Regions from separate parts of the Streptomyces sp. NPDC050535 genome, predicted to be linked through region 2. Evidence: riboswitches for the same ligand, from Rfam matches in the RefSeq annotation. Region 2 holds a riboswitch; each other region holds the start of a gene.
The links. A riboswitch is a leader RNA that binds a small molecule or an ion and turns the genes downstream of it on or off. The one in region 2 is predicted to bind cyclic di-AMP.
Positions count from the first base shown of each region.

Region 1: linked by a shared signal. The riboswitch ahead of ACIBLC_RS39725 (M23 family metallopeptidase) and the one ahead of ACIBLC_RS34820 (transglycosylase family protein) in region 2 are both predicted to bind cyclic di-AMP.
Region 3: linked by a shared signal. The riboswitch ahead of ACIBLC_RS27220 (NlpC/P60 family protein) and the one ahead of ACIBLC_RS34820 (transglycosylase family protein) in region 2 are both predicted to bind cyclic di-AMP.

Region 1 is NZ_JBITHE010000038.1:22,724-27,437, forward strand. Features, by position in the region: gene ACIBLC_RS39720 (aldo/keto reductase) at 1-513, opposite strand, end outside; gene ACIBLC_RS39725 (M23 family metallopeptidase) at 650-1,678, opposite strand; cyclic di-AMP (ydaO/yuaA leader) riboswitch at 1,690-1,847, opposite strand; gene ACIBLC_RS39730 (PP2C family protein-serine/threonine phosphatase) at 2,061-3,224, opposite strand; tRNA gene ACIBLC_RS39735 (tRNA-Met) at 3,364-3,437, opposite strand; gene ACIBLC_RS39740 (alginate lyase family protein) at 3,499-4,713, opposite strand.
Region 2 is NZ_JBITHE010000023.1:28,221-32,934, forward strand. Features, by position in the region: gene ACIBLC_RS34805 (recombinase family protein) at 1-447, shown strand, start outside; gene ACIBLC_RS34810 (transposase) at 522-923, shown strand; gene ACIBLC_RS34815 (transglycosylase family protein) at 1,316-2,182, shown strand; cyclic di-AMP (ydaO/yuaA leader) riboswitch at 2,367-2,531, shown strand; gene ACIBLC_RS34820 (transglycosylase family protein) at 2,536-3,240, shown strand; gene eno (phosphopyruvate hydratase) at 3,616-4,714, shown strand, end outside.
Region 3 is NZ_JBITHE010000013.1:159,364-164,077, forward strand. Features, by position in the region: gene pcrA (DNA helicase PcrA) at 1-1,463, opposite strand, end outside; cyclic di-AMP (ydaO/yuaA leader) riboswitch at 1,917-2,087, shown strand; gene ACIBLC_RS27220 (NlpC/P60 family protein) at 2,095-3,246, shown strand; gene ACIBLC_RS27225 (tellurite resistance/C4-dicarboxylate transporter family protein) at 3,392-4,345, shown strand; gene ACIBLC_RS27230 (hypothetical protein) at 4,323-4,676, opposite strand.

The sequences.
Region 1 (4,714 bases), on a different contig from region 2:
GCGGTCGGAGAGGTCCAGGGACTCCTGGAGCCGCTCGGGTGTGATGTTGGACGCGGCGATGTAGCGCACCTTGCCCGCCGTCACCAGTTCGTCGAGCGCGCCGATGATCTCCTCGACCGGCACCTCGGTCTTGTCGTAGTGCGTGAAGTACAGGTCGATGTAGTCGGTGCCCAGGCGGCGCAGGGACGCGTCGGCGGCGGCCCTGATGTTGGCGGCTGACAGCCCCGGGTACTCGGGGTGCTGGCTGACCTTGGTGGCGATCACGAGGTCGGAGCGGTTGCCGCGCGCCTTCAGCCACCTGCCGATGATGGTCTCGGACTCGCCGCCGTGGTTGCCCTCGATCCACGCGGAGTACGAGTCGGCGGTGTCGAGGAAGTTGCCGCCCGCGGCCGTGTACGCGTCGAGCACGGCGAAGGACTGGGCCTCGTCGGCGGTCCAGCCGAACACGTTGCCGCCGAGGGCGAGCGGGAAGACCTCGAGGTCGGACGAGCCGAGCTTGCGAAGAGAAGTCATGCCCGACTTCAACATCCCCGGCGGACAGCCGTATTCCAGACACGCCTGACCGGCAGCCCTGACGTCGGGGGGTTGCCGTCGAAGCCGCCGGGGATCGGAGAACGTACGCCTCAGGGAGTGAGCCCCTGGCTCCGCCTCAGGGGGTGAGCCCCTTGCTCTGCAGCCACGCCAGCGGGTCGATGCCGGTCCCGGCGCCGCCGGGGTGCACCTCGAGGTGCAGATGCGCGCCGGTGACGTTGCCGGTCGCGCCCACGCGCCCGATGACATCGCCGGTGGCGACCTTCTGCCCGACGCTGACACTGATCGACGACTGGTGGGCGAACCAGAGCTCGGTTCCGTCGTCGAGCGTGAGCACCGTCTTGTAGCCGTACGACCCGTCCCAGCCGGCCGCGGTGATGGTGCCGCTGTGGACCGCCTTGATCAGCGTGCCCGTGGGCGCCGCGAAGTCCAGGCCGGTGTGGTAGCCGGAGGACCACAGCGCGCCGGCCTGACCGAAGGTCGAGGTGAGGGTGTACGAGGAGGTCGGCAGCGTGTAGCTCTTGGCGAGCTCGGCGAGACGCGCGGCCTCGGCCTTCGCCTCCGCCTCTTCCTCCGCCTTCTTCTTCGCCGCGGCGGCCTTGGCCTTCGCCGCGTCCTCCGCCTTCTTGGCGGCGTCGGAGGCCTTCTTCACGGCGGCGACCTGGGCGGCCTGCTGGGCCGCGGTGTCGGCCTGGTCCTGCTGGACCTCGGCCTGCTGCATGATGCGGGCGCGCAGCACCTCGCCGGCGTCCGTGGCGCCCTGCTCGGTGTCGGCCGTGGTCAGACCGGCGCTGGTGAGCGGGGTGATGGAGCCCGTGGGCTCGGGGGAACTGTCGTCGGAGAGGATCGTGCCCACGGACGGCAGGTCGGGCAGCGAGATCGAGACCGGCGGCTTGCCGGGCGCCGCGGTGGCCATGCCGCCCGCGCCGACGGCGGCTATGACACCGACGCCCAGAACGGTGGAACTGCGCGCGAGTCCGCCGCCTCCACGCTGCTTGGAGACGCGGTGCCGGCCGCGGATGGGAAGGAGGGATTCCGCGGTGGGATTCCATTCCTCCCGGGGGCCCTCGTCCTCTGCGCCGAAACCGAAGGTGTGCGTTCCGCTCGGCGGATACGAGGGTGCCTGGGCAGGCCCGTTGGACGCCACGTGGGCGTGCTCCTTTCCTTCCTTCTCGCCTACCGGGTTAGCTGACGGGTTCGGAGCAGGAAGGTCTCCTACGCGCGTCAACCCGCGGTGTCTCCACCGCGAAAGACGCTCGATTCACCCCAAGTTGGTGGTTCCCCGGCTCCCTTTCGGGATTAGGCGCGTGCGCACGGAGCCGTCTCTCGTGACGGCTGGGACGACCGCGCTGCGTTATCGAACGTTAATAGACGCGGGCCCCGGATTCCAAGCTGTTCTGATTGATCGTTAACGCTTCCGGCCAGGACTTTCAGGTCATCACCGGAGTTAAACGGGCGAGTTGGTCACATCTCTTCGTCACACCGGCCCTGACGGCATGTCAGTTGATGCGCGGAGGGGCGTCACTTGATCACCCCTGGTGACCGAGGGGGTCGTCGGCTCCTCGGCGCCGTACGGCGAGCAGCGCCATGTCGTCCGTCGTGCCGCCGCCGGAGTGCCGGCGGACGTCCTCGGCGAGGGTGGTCAGCAGCGCTTCGGGCGCGGGGAAGGTCCGTCCCGCGAGGCGCGCCGCGGGGTCGTAGAAGCGCCCGCGTTCGTCGCGGGCCTCGGACAGCCCGTCGGTGTGGACGAGCAGCGTGGCCTCCAGCGGGAACACCGTCTCCCGTGCGCGGTCGGTCCGGACGCCCAACTCGCCCATTCCCAGCGGCAGTGCGGGCTCCCCGGCGTCGAGCGCGACGAGCGTGCCGTCGGCGTGCAGGAGCAGCGGCGGGGGATGGCCCCGGTTGACGATCCGCACGGTCTCCTCGCCGTGCGGGATCTCCGCCAGCACGGCCGTGGTGAACCCCTCGAGGATCTCGAGGCCGTCACGCCGGACGCTCTCGCGCGCCAGCGCCCGCTCCAGACGCCCCGCGACCGCTTCCAGCGTCGCCTCCTGCTCGGCGGCCTCCCGGAACGCCCCGATGACGACGGCGACGACGGCCACCGCGCCCATGCCCTTCCCCCGTACGTCGCCCACGACCAGGCGTACCCCGTACGGGGAGTCCTGCACCGCGTACAGGTCACCGCCGATGAACGCGTCCTCCTGCGCCGCCTCGTACCGCGCCGCGATGTCGAGCCCGCCGATCCGGCGTTCGGGCTGCGGCAGGACGGCTCGCTGGGCGGCCTCGGCGATCTCGCGGACGGAGGCGAGCCGTGCGTTGCCGCGGCGGACCACGACGTTGATGAGGGCGGCCAGAACGGCGGCCGTGGCCACCGTGATCGTCTCGGTGACCGCCTCCGCGAGCAGGGCGACGCCGAGCCTGATGTGGAACGCGACCAGCACGACGACGGCGCCGACACCGGTGAGCACGGTGCCGCGCAGCGTGTAGAGGGCCGCCGCCACGAGCGGGGCCGCCGTGAGGAGAGGGCCGCCGGTGAAGTCCCTCGGCGTGAAGTACTCGTACACGGCCCCGGCGACGATGAGCAGCGCGGGGAGCACCCGGACGAACCTTCGCGTGCCGGAGATCCCGCGCCGGTCCTCTCCCGCCGGTCCGGGCGGGTCCCCCGGCCGCCGCGCACCTGCTTGCTGCCGCACCCGTCCAGATTTCCCGGAGCGGGGCCGGGGGGCGACCGGTGTGGGCCGACCGGGCGACGCGCGGTTCGGGCCGGCCAGAACCGCCGGAAACACCAAGGGCCGGAACTCGTGAATCCGAGTTCCGGCCCTTGGCCATAAGTAGCGGGGACAGGATTTGAACCTGCGACCTCTGGGTTATGAGCCCAGCGAGCTACCGAGCTGCTCCACCCCGCGTCGTTAAACCCAACTATACGCCACTCGCGGGACGCCCGGCACCACCATTGATGTCCACCCCTCAGCCGGCCGGATTCCCGGTGTGCGTGAGCGTCTCCCAGGACACGAACAGATCGTCCGTGCCGGCCGGCCGCGTCTGCTCGGCCAGCCGGTGGGCGGCCGGGACGTGCACGTCGAGCCGGTCCTCCAGGTGGTTGAGCGCGACCTCCAGGTCGGGCCCCATGTTCCGGTCGACCCGCCCGCCGCACAGCCACCCCGGCGCCGTCTCCCCCAGCTGGTACCTGGAGTGGAAGTCGAGCGCGGCCTTCAGCCGGTCCTTGACGTCGCGGTAGAGGTCGACGCCCTGGTGCCAGGCGGTCTCGGCGATGTGCGCGGTGGCGGCGAGCGAGTACCCGACGTGCTTGAAGTTGCGGCAGGTCTCCTGCGAGACCCCGTCCGTGTACCGCCGCTGCCCGAACCAGTACGTGGTCAGCTTCTGCGGGGTGTCGACGGTGCTGCCGGCGGGCGTCAGCGGCACCTTCCCGTCCTTGGCGAGGTAGAAGTACGCGGGCACCCGCTGCCGGAACCGCTCGACGGCGTCGTCGAACGCCTTGTGGTCGTCGAGGAACACGGCGATGCCGATGGCGGCGTCGGTCATGACGAGGTCCCAGTTCCCGTTGTAGTCCGGGACCTTCTCGCTGACCACGGGGAGGTAGGCGGTCCGCAGCATGCCCTGGAACCGCGTCATGCTCGCCGCCGGCCAGTCGGCTCCGGTGTGCCGCACGATCTCCCCGGCCCGCGCCCACGTCGACCCGGCCCACGCGGTCTGCAGGCCGGCGTTCCCCGCCGTGTGCTTCTTCACCTTCGCCGACCAGGCGTCCATGATCTGCACGGCCTTGTCGGCGTGCTCCCGCTTGCCCGTGATGCTCCACAGCAACGCCTGCGTGTACGCCGCGATCGCGTCCTCGCGCTCCTCGACGCAGCCGTGCCCGGCCCGGTCGCCGGGCGGACAGTCGACGGTGGCGTACGGCTTCGCCTCGTACCTGTACGACCCGTACTTGCTGTCCCGCATGTCCAGGAACGCCTGGAGCCAAGGCTGTTTCCCGGCCTCCACGTGTTCGCGTACGGCGGTCAGCTGGTCCTTGCTGACGAGCACGCCGGGGTGCGCGAACGCCGCGTTCCCGGATCGCGCCCGCGCCGTCCGCGGCTGCGACGACGACATCCCGCACGACGCCACCAGCCCGACCAGCACCGGCGCCAACAGCACCGCCGTCACACGCCGCCCCACTGCACCCATC
Region 2 (4,714 bases):
TCCTACCGCTGCAAGGGGGTTCTCAAGATCCCCTCTTGCGGTGAGCCCTACATCGAGGCGGACGGCATCGAAAGCGCCGTCTGGATGGAGCTGGCCCGGATTCTCAATGACGAGGGACGCTTCCAGGGTCCGGCCGCCGAACGGGTGGGCGGACTCCCCGGAGACGCGGACTCCCCGGAGACAAGGAGAAATACGACAGTCGCGTCGCTGAGTTCACGACCAGGATCGCCGAACAGGAGCACCTGCTCGAGGTGCGCATCCCTGAGTACGTACGCGCCGGTGTCGACCCAGCGGTACTCAGGGCCTCCGTCATGGCGCTCGAGACCGAACTCGCGGAGCTCCGGGACCAGCTCAAGTTCGCCCAGCAGTGGTTGGAGGCGAACAGCGACCGTTGGCGCGCGGCTCCCGACCTATTCGACATCGAGACCAGCGCCGAGGAGCGGCTGAGGAACCTGACGCCGGAGGAGTGCAGGCAGGTCGTCGACATGTTCGACCTCAAGGTCGTCCTCGGTGGGGCCGCCATGCTCGGCAAACCCGGCGTGAGGTGCGCCGTCAGTGAGTGGCACTGGACGACCGGCACGAAGGTACCGCCGGACCCCGATGACGAACAGTGGGAGGAGGTGCTGGAGGTGCTGCGGTCGTACTTCACCAAGCGCCACTTCACGAGCAAGTACGACATCCGCATTCAGTTCGAAGGGATGCTCCATCGTCTTCGGCACGGCCTCTCCTGGACTGACATGCCGCTCACTTGGGGACCTGTCAACCCGATTCGTGAGCGCCACCTGTCGTGGTGGCAGAAGGGTGCGTGGCCGGAAGTCATGAAGGCCCTGGACGCCGGCATCGACGGAGTCGGCGCTTACCAGCGGCCGGTCCTGCCGCAGTTCACGGTGACCGGTCAATTCCGGGACCGGGGAGCTCGGTGAGACCCTGCCACCCGCCTTCCCGACCTCCAACTCGCGGGTGATTCCGCTGATTTGCGGTGGCGCGGTGGGCTGATTATGCGTGGATTGCGCACTCTTCCAGTGGAGTTCACCACTCCGCGCCAGTTGTCCCCCGGGCGGTCGCAAGGGTCTTCGGGTGTCGCGAAAAGCTGACGCTTCCTCAACATTGTGATCTTCACGTGATCTGCGCTGCATCGACTTGTGACAAGCGTTCGAGTGTCGATACGTTCCTCGTCAGCACGGATCATCCGTCGCCGGCGTCGTCGTACGTCGCTGTTGTCACCTGCTGTCACGCGAAAGGCTTCCGTATGCTCTCCGGGAACGGCCGTCATCGTCGACCCCGTCAGGCTCCGGCTCTCATGGTCGCGGCAGGGGTGACCGGATCGGCCATCGTGATCCCGTTGCTCGCCGCCACGGGTGCGAGCGCGGCCGACGCCACGACCTGGGACCGCGTCGCGGAGTGCGAGACGGACGCCTCCTGGAGCGAGAACACCGGCGACGGGTACTACGGCGGGCTGCACTTGACCCAGTGGGACTGGGAGAACTACGGCGGCCTCGACTACGCCCCGAGCGCCGACCAGGCCAGCCGCTCGCAGCAGATAGCCATCGCCGAGAAGATCCTCGACGGCCGCGGCGTCGTCGCCTGGCCCACCTGCGGGCCCCTCTCCGCGCTCAGCGAGGACTCGGCCCTGGACATCGACACGGGCCTCCTGGACGGCTCGTCGCCGTCCGACGAGTCGACGGGCTCGACGGGCTCGACGGATTCAACCGGCTCGACCGGTTTGGACGTACTGCCCGATTCGTCCACTCCGTCGCCGTCCACCTCGCCCTCCTCAGGAGCTTCCTCGGACACCTCCGCGGATCCGGCCGAGTCCGGCGACGCGAGCGCGACGAAGGATGGCGATTCGGACAAGTCCACCCAGAGTGCCTATCCTTCGGACGCGGCGAGCACCTCCGGACGTCACCGCGGTACCGCCGCCCAGGACGCGACCGACAGCCGTACGGACGACAACTCGTCCGGGCGGCACGCCTCACGCGACTCCGCGACGGCTCGCGAGACCATCGTCGGCTCCTACCCGGCCGTCGTCGACGAGAGGCTCTCGGTCATCGCGGAGGCCTTCGGTCTCGTCGGTGGATGGCTCGACCCGTCCACCGCGGACGAGGAGACGGCCGACGTCGAGGCGCCTGTCGTCTTCCCCGGTCACGGCCTTGACAATGCTGCCGAACCGGTCGAAAAGTAGCGGGAGTTCGGGTCATGGTTCGCCATGGAATGTCCGGTTTGGTGAGAATGAGAGATGGATCTCAGACCCCCTGATCGTCTTTGATATTCCGCCCGCGGCCTGTCTACGGTCGTGACCGCTCGCCACTGGTGAGCCCCGTGGGTCGCAACGCCGAATCCTGCCAGCGGCCGTACGGGAACAATCGTCGCGTCAAGCGCCGTAGGCAGGAGCGGGGGACCCAAGGTAAGTGCCGCGCCCGGTAGTTGACCGGGAGTGGCTTGGGGTGAAGACGTGCACCGCAAGGTGCGCGACCGGGCACTCACCCGCCCGAACCCGACAGCTCACCTCGTAGGCGTCGGTGAGGGGATCACTTCATGCTGCGTTCGTGCAAGGGCAAGCACCGTCGTCCGTCCAAGGCCACCCGTATCGTCACGCTCGCCGGGGTCGCCGGTGTCGCCGTCGCCGCCCCGCTGATGGCGTCCGGCACGGCCTCCGCCGCCAGCACCTCCGAGTGGGACACCGTCGCCCAGTGCGAGTCGGGCGGCAACTGGTCCATCAACACCGGCAACGGCTACTACGGCGGCCTGCAGTTCTCCGCCTCCACCTGGTCCGCCTACGGCGGCAGCGCGTACGCCTCCACCGCCGACCAGGCTTCCAAGTCCCAGCAGATAACCGTCGCCGAGAAGGTCCTCGCGGCGCAGGGCAAGGGTGCCTGGCCGTCCTGCGGCACCGGCCTGTCGGGTGCCGCGTACAACGGTGGTACGAGCGACTCGTCCTCGTCGTCGGGCAACTCGCAGAGCACCACCCCTTCGCAGCAGCCGAGCGCCAAGACCGACGAGCAGCGTTCCTCGCGCTCCTCGGAGCGCCCGACCGTCGCCAAGGAGACCGTCGAGACCCCGACCGGAAAGACGGTCAAGAAGGGCGACGGCGAGTACAAGGTGAAGAAGGGCGACAGCCTCAGCGCCATCGCCGAGGCGAAGAACGTCAAGGGCGGCTGGCAGAAGCTGTTCGAGCTGAACAAGGACATCATCGACGACGCGGACTTCATCTTCCCGGGTCAGCAGCTCCACCTCAGCTGACGGTCGGGTCCGCCGGCCCGCGGCGGTCGGCCGGCGAATCACATCCGGCTCGTAGCTGAACCACGGCCCGCTCATATACGTGGTCCTCATACTGAGGGCCTCGTGTGGGTCATCCCCCGTCCCCACGGGCTCCCCGCTCCGGTGCGTGTTCCCCCGTACGCACCGGGGCGGGGTTTTTTCTTTCCGGGTCCGGTCCGGGCGTCGGTTCCGCCTCCGGGCCGGTATTCATTCCCTTTTTGTTCCATTCTGGAACAATGTTCGCTCCCAGTTCTGCCCAAGAGGTGGTCGACCGGCTGGCCGAAGCGCCGGAGCCGGTTAGGCTCATCCCGCGGGGCTGCCACAGTCCCGCGTACCCGCGTCACATCCCAGAAGGAGATGCTCGTGCCGTCCATCGACGTCGTCGTAGCCCGGGAAATCCTCGACTCGCGAGGGAACCCCACCGTCGAGGTCGAGGTCGGCCTCGATGACGGCAGCACCGGTCGTGCCGCCGTCCCGTCCGGCGCCTCCACCGGAGCCTTCGAGGCCATCGAGCTGCGCGACGGTGACCCCAACCGCTACCACGGCAAGGGTGTCGAGAAGGCCGTCCTCGCCGTCATCGAGCAGATCGGCCCGGAGCTCGTCGGCTACGACGCCACCGAGCAGCGCCTGATCGACCAGGCGATGTTCGACCTGGACGCCACCGACAACAAGGGCTCGCTCGGCGCCAACGCCATCCTCGGCGTCTCCCTCGCCGTCGCCCACGCCGCCTCCGAGGCCAGCGACCTCCCCCTCTTCCGCTACCTGGGCGGCCCGAACGCGCACCTGCTGCCCGTTCCGATGATGAACATCCTGAACGGCGGGTCGCACGCCGACTCCAACGTCGACATCCAGGAGTTCATGATCGCCCCGATCGGCGCGGAGTCCTTCTCCGAGGCGCTGCGCTGGGGCGCCGAGGTCTACCACACCCTCAAGAAGGTGCTGAAGACCAAGGGCCTGTCCACCGGCCTCGGCGACGAGGGCGGCTTCGCCCCGAACCTGGAGTCCAACCGCGCCGCGCTCGACCTCATCATCGAGGCCATCAAGCAGGCCGGTTACATCCCCGGCGAGCAGATCGGGCTCGCGCTCGACGTCGCCGCGTCCGAGTTCTACAAGGACGGCAAGTACGAGTTCGAGGGCAAGTCCCGCTCGGCCGCCGAGATGACCGAGTACTACGAGGAGCTCGTCTCCGCGTACCCGCTCGTCTCCATCGAGGACCCGCTGTACGAGGACGACTGGGCCGGCTGGAAGGTCATCACCGACAAGCTGGGCGACAAGGTCCAGATCGTCGGCGACGACCTCTTCGTCACCAACCCGGAGCGCCTGGCCCGCGGTATCGAGGAGGGCTCCGCGAACGCCCTGCTCGTCAAGGTCAACCAGATCGGCTCGCTGACCGAGACGCTGGACGCCGTGGAGATGGCGCAGCGCAACGGCTTCAAGTGCATGATGTCGCACCGCT
Region 3 (4,714 bases), on a different contig from region 2:
CGGCGCATGGGAACGGAGTCCTCCGGGTTGGACAGCACCCGCAGGTACGCGAGGACGTCCCGGACCTCCTTGCGCTCGTAGAAGCGGACGCCGCCGACGACCTTGTAGGGCAGGCCGACGCGGATGAAGACCTCTTCGAAGACACGGGACTGCGCGTTCGTACGGTAGAAGACCGCGACGTCGCCCGCCTTGGCGTCGCCCGCGTCGGTGAGACGGTCTATCTCGTCGGCGACGAACTGGGCCTCGTCGTGCTCGGTGTCGGCGACGTAGCCGGTGATGCTGGAACCCGCGCCCGCGTTCGTCCACAGGTTCTTGGGGCGGCGGGATTCGTTGCGCTCGATGACCGCGTTGGCGGCGCTGAGGATCGTCTGGGTGGAGCGGTAGTTCTGCTCCAGGAGGATCGTCGTCGCGTTCGGGTAGTCCTCCTCGAACTGGAGGATGTTGCGGATCGTCGCGCCGCGGAAGGCGTAGATCGACTGGTCGGCGTCGCCCACCACGCACAGCTCGGCGGGCGGCAGGTCGTGCTCGCTGGGCGGGATGTCCACCGGGTGCTCGGAGGTGCCGACGAGTTCGCGCACGAGGGCGTACTGCGCGTGGTTGGTGTCCTGGTACTCGTCGACGAGAACGTGCCGGAAGCGGCGGCGGTAGTGCTCGGCGACGTCCGGGAAGGCGCGGAGCAGGTTGACCGTGGTCATGATCAGGTCGTCGAAGTCGAGCGCGTTGGCCTCGCGCAGCCGCGACTGGTACATCGCGTAGGCCTGGGCGAGGGTCTTCTCGAAACCGTCGGCGGCCTGGGCGGCGAAGTCCTCCTCGTCGATCAGCTCGTTCTTCAGGTTCGAGATCTTGGCGCTGAAGGACTTCGGCGGGAAGCGCTTCGGGTCGAGGTCCAGGTCACGGCAGACCAGCGCCATCAGCCGCTTGCTGTCGGCGGCGTCGTAGATCGAGAACGAGGACGTGAAGCCGAGCCTCTTGCTCTCACGGCGCAGAATCCGTACGCACGCGCTGTGGAAGGTCATCACCCACATCGCGTTGGCGCGCGGGCCGACGAGCTGCTCGACGCGCTCCTTCATCTCGCCCGCGGCCTTGTTCGTGAAGGTGATCGCGAGGATCTGGCCGGGGTGGACCTGGCGCTCGCCCAGCAGGTACGCGATCCGGTGCGTGAGCACGCGGGTCTTGCCGGAGCCCGCGCCGGCCACGATGAGCAGCGGGGCGCCGGAGTGCGTCACGGCCGACCGCTGGTTCTCGTTCAGCCCGTCCAGGAGCGCGGCCGGGTCCACGGCGGGGCGCGGGGCACCGTCGCGGTAATACGCGTCGCGGCTCGGCGGCACGTCGAAGCGGCCGCCGAACAGGTCGTCCGGAAGCTGCTCGGCCGTCCCGTCCTCGGGCGGCGGCGAGGGCTCTTCCTCGTGGGCCCCGGAGGGCTTGAGGTCCGCCAGGAAGCTGTCATCAAAGAGGCTGCTCATCGCTCTCCGAGTCTAGGCGGCCCCACTGACAGCCCGCCGCCACCCCGAGAAGTCCGCGGCGGTAATAGCGCCATACCGGCTTCTCGGCGGCCGACGATCTTCCCGCCTCGATGCCGCTTCGATGCCAAGGAGCTTCCGGAACCGGCCGTCCGACACCTCCATACCCTCCAGAACCGCACCGTCACGGTCAGCAACCGGACAGATCGAGGCGCGCCGGGACGCCTCCGAGGCGTACCAGCGAGCCCCCAAACCTTCCGGCGTACGGGCGCACGGCAGCACCCGCAGGACAACTCCCCTGATACCCCTCCGGATTGACCACGAAAACCGAACCACATGACTAAGGTCACGAAAACGTATCGGGCATTTCGAACATCAACCTTCACAGGAGCCACACGAGTTGGTTAGCGTTCTGATCAGGCCGCCCGACCCCCACCGGCGAACGTCGCCGGGCCGTGGCGGCCTCCGCTGAGTTCGGCACGCCTTCGCGGCGCCCGGAATCGGGGACCCACCGAACTTGGGGTGAATCGGTCCAACTGCCTTGTCGGGCAGGACCGTAGGGCAACCCTTCCGAACCACCCGCCCGAACCCGACAGCTAACCCGGTAGGCGGATGATGGAAGGAGTCGCCTCCCTTGGCGTCGCAACGCAAATGGTTCTCGGGTTCGCGCGTGGCGGGTACGGCCCCCGCTCTCGCCACAGCGGCCCTCACCTCCGTCGCCCTGCTCTCCCAGACGGCGGCCGCCGCGCCGTCGGCCGAGCCGAAGCCCAGCCTCGAAGAGGTCGAGAAGAAGGTCGACGACCTCTACCGGCAGGCGGAGTCGGCCACCGACAAGTACAACGCGGTCAAGGAGAAGACCTCCAAGCAGCGCAAGAAGGTCGACACCCTTCTCGACGACGTCGCCCAGCGCACGGAGAAGCTCAACACCGCGCGTGAGGAGCTGGGTTCGTACGCCGCGGCGCAGTACCGCACCGGGGCCGCCGCTCCCGACACCGCCTCCCTCCTGCTGGCCGACAACCCGCAGGACTACTTCGACCAGACCCAGCTGATGGACCGTCTGACCACCCGCCAGAAGGCGACCGTCGACGACTACGTCACGGATCAGGCCGCCGCCACCGAGAAGCGCGCGGAGGCCACCCAGGGCCTGGAGACGCTGTCCACGTCGCAGGACGCCCTCAAGGCGTCCAAGACCGACGTCCAGCAGAAGCTCGCCAAGGCGCGCGAGCTGCTCTCGCGGCTGACCGCCGAGGAGAAGGCGCGGCTCGCGGCGAAGGAGGAGGAGCAGCGCAAGGAGGCCGAGCGCAAGGCGGCTGAGCTGGCGCAGCAGCAGGCGGCCGCCGAAGCCGCGGCGAAGGCGGCCCAGGAGTCGTCGTCGAGCGCGACGACGGGCACCTCGGGCTCGGCGCCCGCGGGCGACGCCTCGTACGCGACGAAGGCGGCCAAGGCCATCGCCTTCGCCCGCGCCCAGGTCGGCAAGCCGTACGTCTGGGGTGCGACCGGCCCCGGTTCGTACGACTGCTCGGGCCTCACCCAGGCCGCCTGGAAGGCCGCCGGTGTCACCCTCCCGCGTGTCACCTACGAGCAGGTGAACGCCGGCACGACCGTCTCCGTCTCCGACGCACAGCCCGGTGACCTGGTCTTCTTCTACGGCGACATCAGCCACGTCGGCCTCTACATCGGCAACGGCATGATGATCCACGCCCCGAAGCCGGGTGCGTACGTCCGCGAGGAGTCGATCTTCTACGACGGTGAGTCGGCCATCTACAGCGTCGTACGGCCCGCATAACAGCGCACCGCCCTCGCGACACCTTCCGCGGGGCACGCGCGCGTGGAGCACGTCTTCGTACTCCACGCGCGCGTGCCCCGCGTTTTCGTGCCCCACGCGCGCGTGGCCCGCGGGCAACCCGTCCGAAGATCCTTAGCATCGGGCCATGCCAGCCATCTCCCAGCTCCGCGCCTGGTGGGCCGAGCGTCCGCCGGCCGCCGGTGCCGCCGTCATGGCGACCGGCATCATCTCGGTCGGCCTGCATCTGACCGGCTACGAGACGCTGTCCCGGGTCGCACTGGTCCTGGCGTCCGTCGCCTGGCTCGCGCTCGCCGCGGACTTCGCCGTAAGGCTGGTGCGGGAGCGCACGCGCTGGGCGACGGAGGCGGGCACACCGCCCGGGCTCACCGCCGTCGCGGCGACCACCGTCCTCGGCACGCGGCTGTCGCTGCTGGGGTGGCAGGAGCTCGCCGAGGCCCTGCTGGCGCTGTCGGCCGTGCTGTGGCCGGTGCTGCTCTTCCTCGTCGTACGGCACTGGAGCCGCCGTATGCCGGGCGGGGTGTTCCTCGTGTGCGTGGCCACCCAGGGGCTGTCGGTGCTGGGTGCCACGCTCGCCGCGGCCGTGGGCGCGGACTGGCTCGCGCATGCCGCACTGGTGCTGTTCTGGCTCGGAATCGTGCTCTACGGGGTGTCGTTCACGCACTTCGACATCAGGGAGGTGGTCACGGGCGCCGGGGACCACTGGGTCGCGGGCGGCGCGCTCGCCATCTCGGCGCTGGCCGGGGCCAAACTCGTCGCGGCGCACAACGCCGACGCGTTCCTGTGGAACGGCGACGACAACGGCGTCCTGCGCGCCGCCACCACCGCGCTGCTCGTCCTCGACCTCGCCTGGTGCTGCGTCCTGGCCGCCGCGGAGCTGGCCCGGCCGCGCCCTCGCTACGACGTGCGGCGCTGGGCGACCGTGTTCCCGCTGGGGATGACGGCGGCGGCGACCCTGTCGGTCTCGGCCGCCCTCGGCGTCTCGTGGCTCAAGGGGCTGGGAGAGGTACTGCTGTGGATCGCGGTGGCCGTCTGGCTGGTGGTGGCGGCCGGGGCCGTCAGGTCCACAGCACCGCGATGAAGATGTTCGCCGTCGTCAGCAGCCCGACGAGCCCGAAGAGCCCCTTCTCCACCTTCTCGTCGTCACGCTTCACGTAGACGAGCCCCAGGATCACGATCAGCAGCGCCAGCTTCACGCCGATCTTGATGTTGTCGACCGGCTGATCGTCCGCCTGGTTGAGGCCGACCAGGACGACACCCGTGACCAGCATGGTCAGCGCGCCGTGCAGCATCACGGGGACGAAACGGGCCGTGCCCCGGCCCATCGCCTTGAGCTGGGTGAGGAAGCCGCCGAGGAGCGAGGCGATGCCGATGATGTGCAGTCCGACGAAGAGATGGATGAGTACGTCCATGAGGCCGGAGCCTATTCCCGCACTCCGGTCCCTCTGGT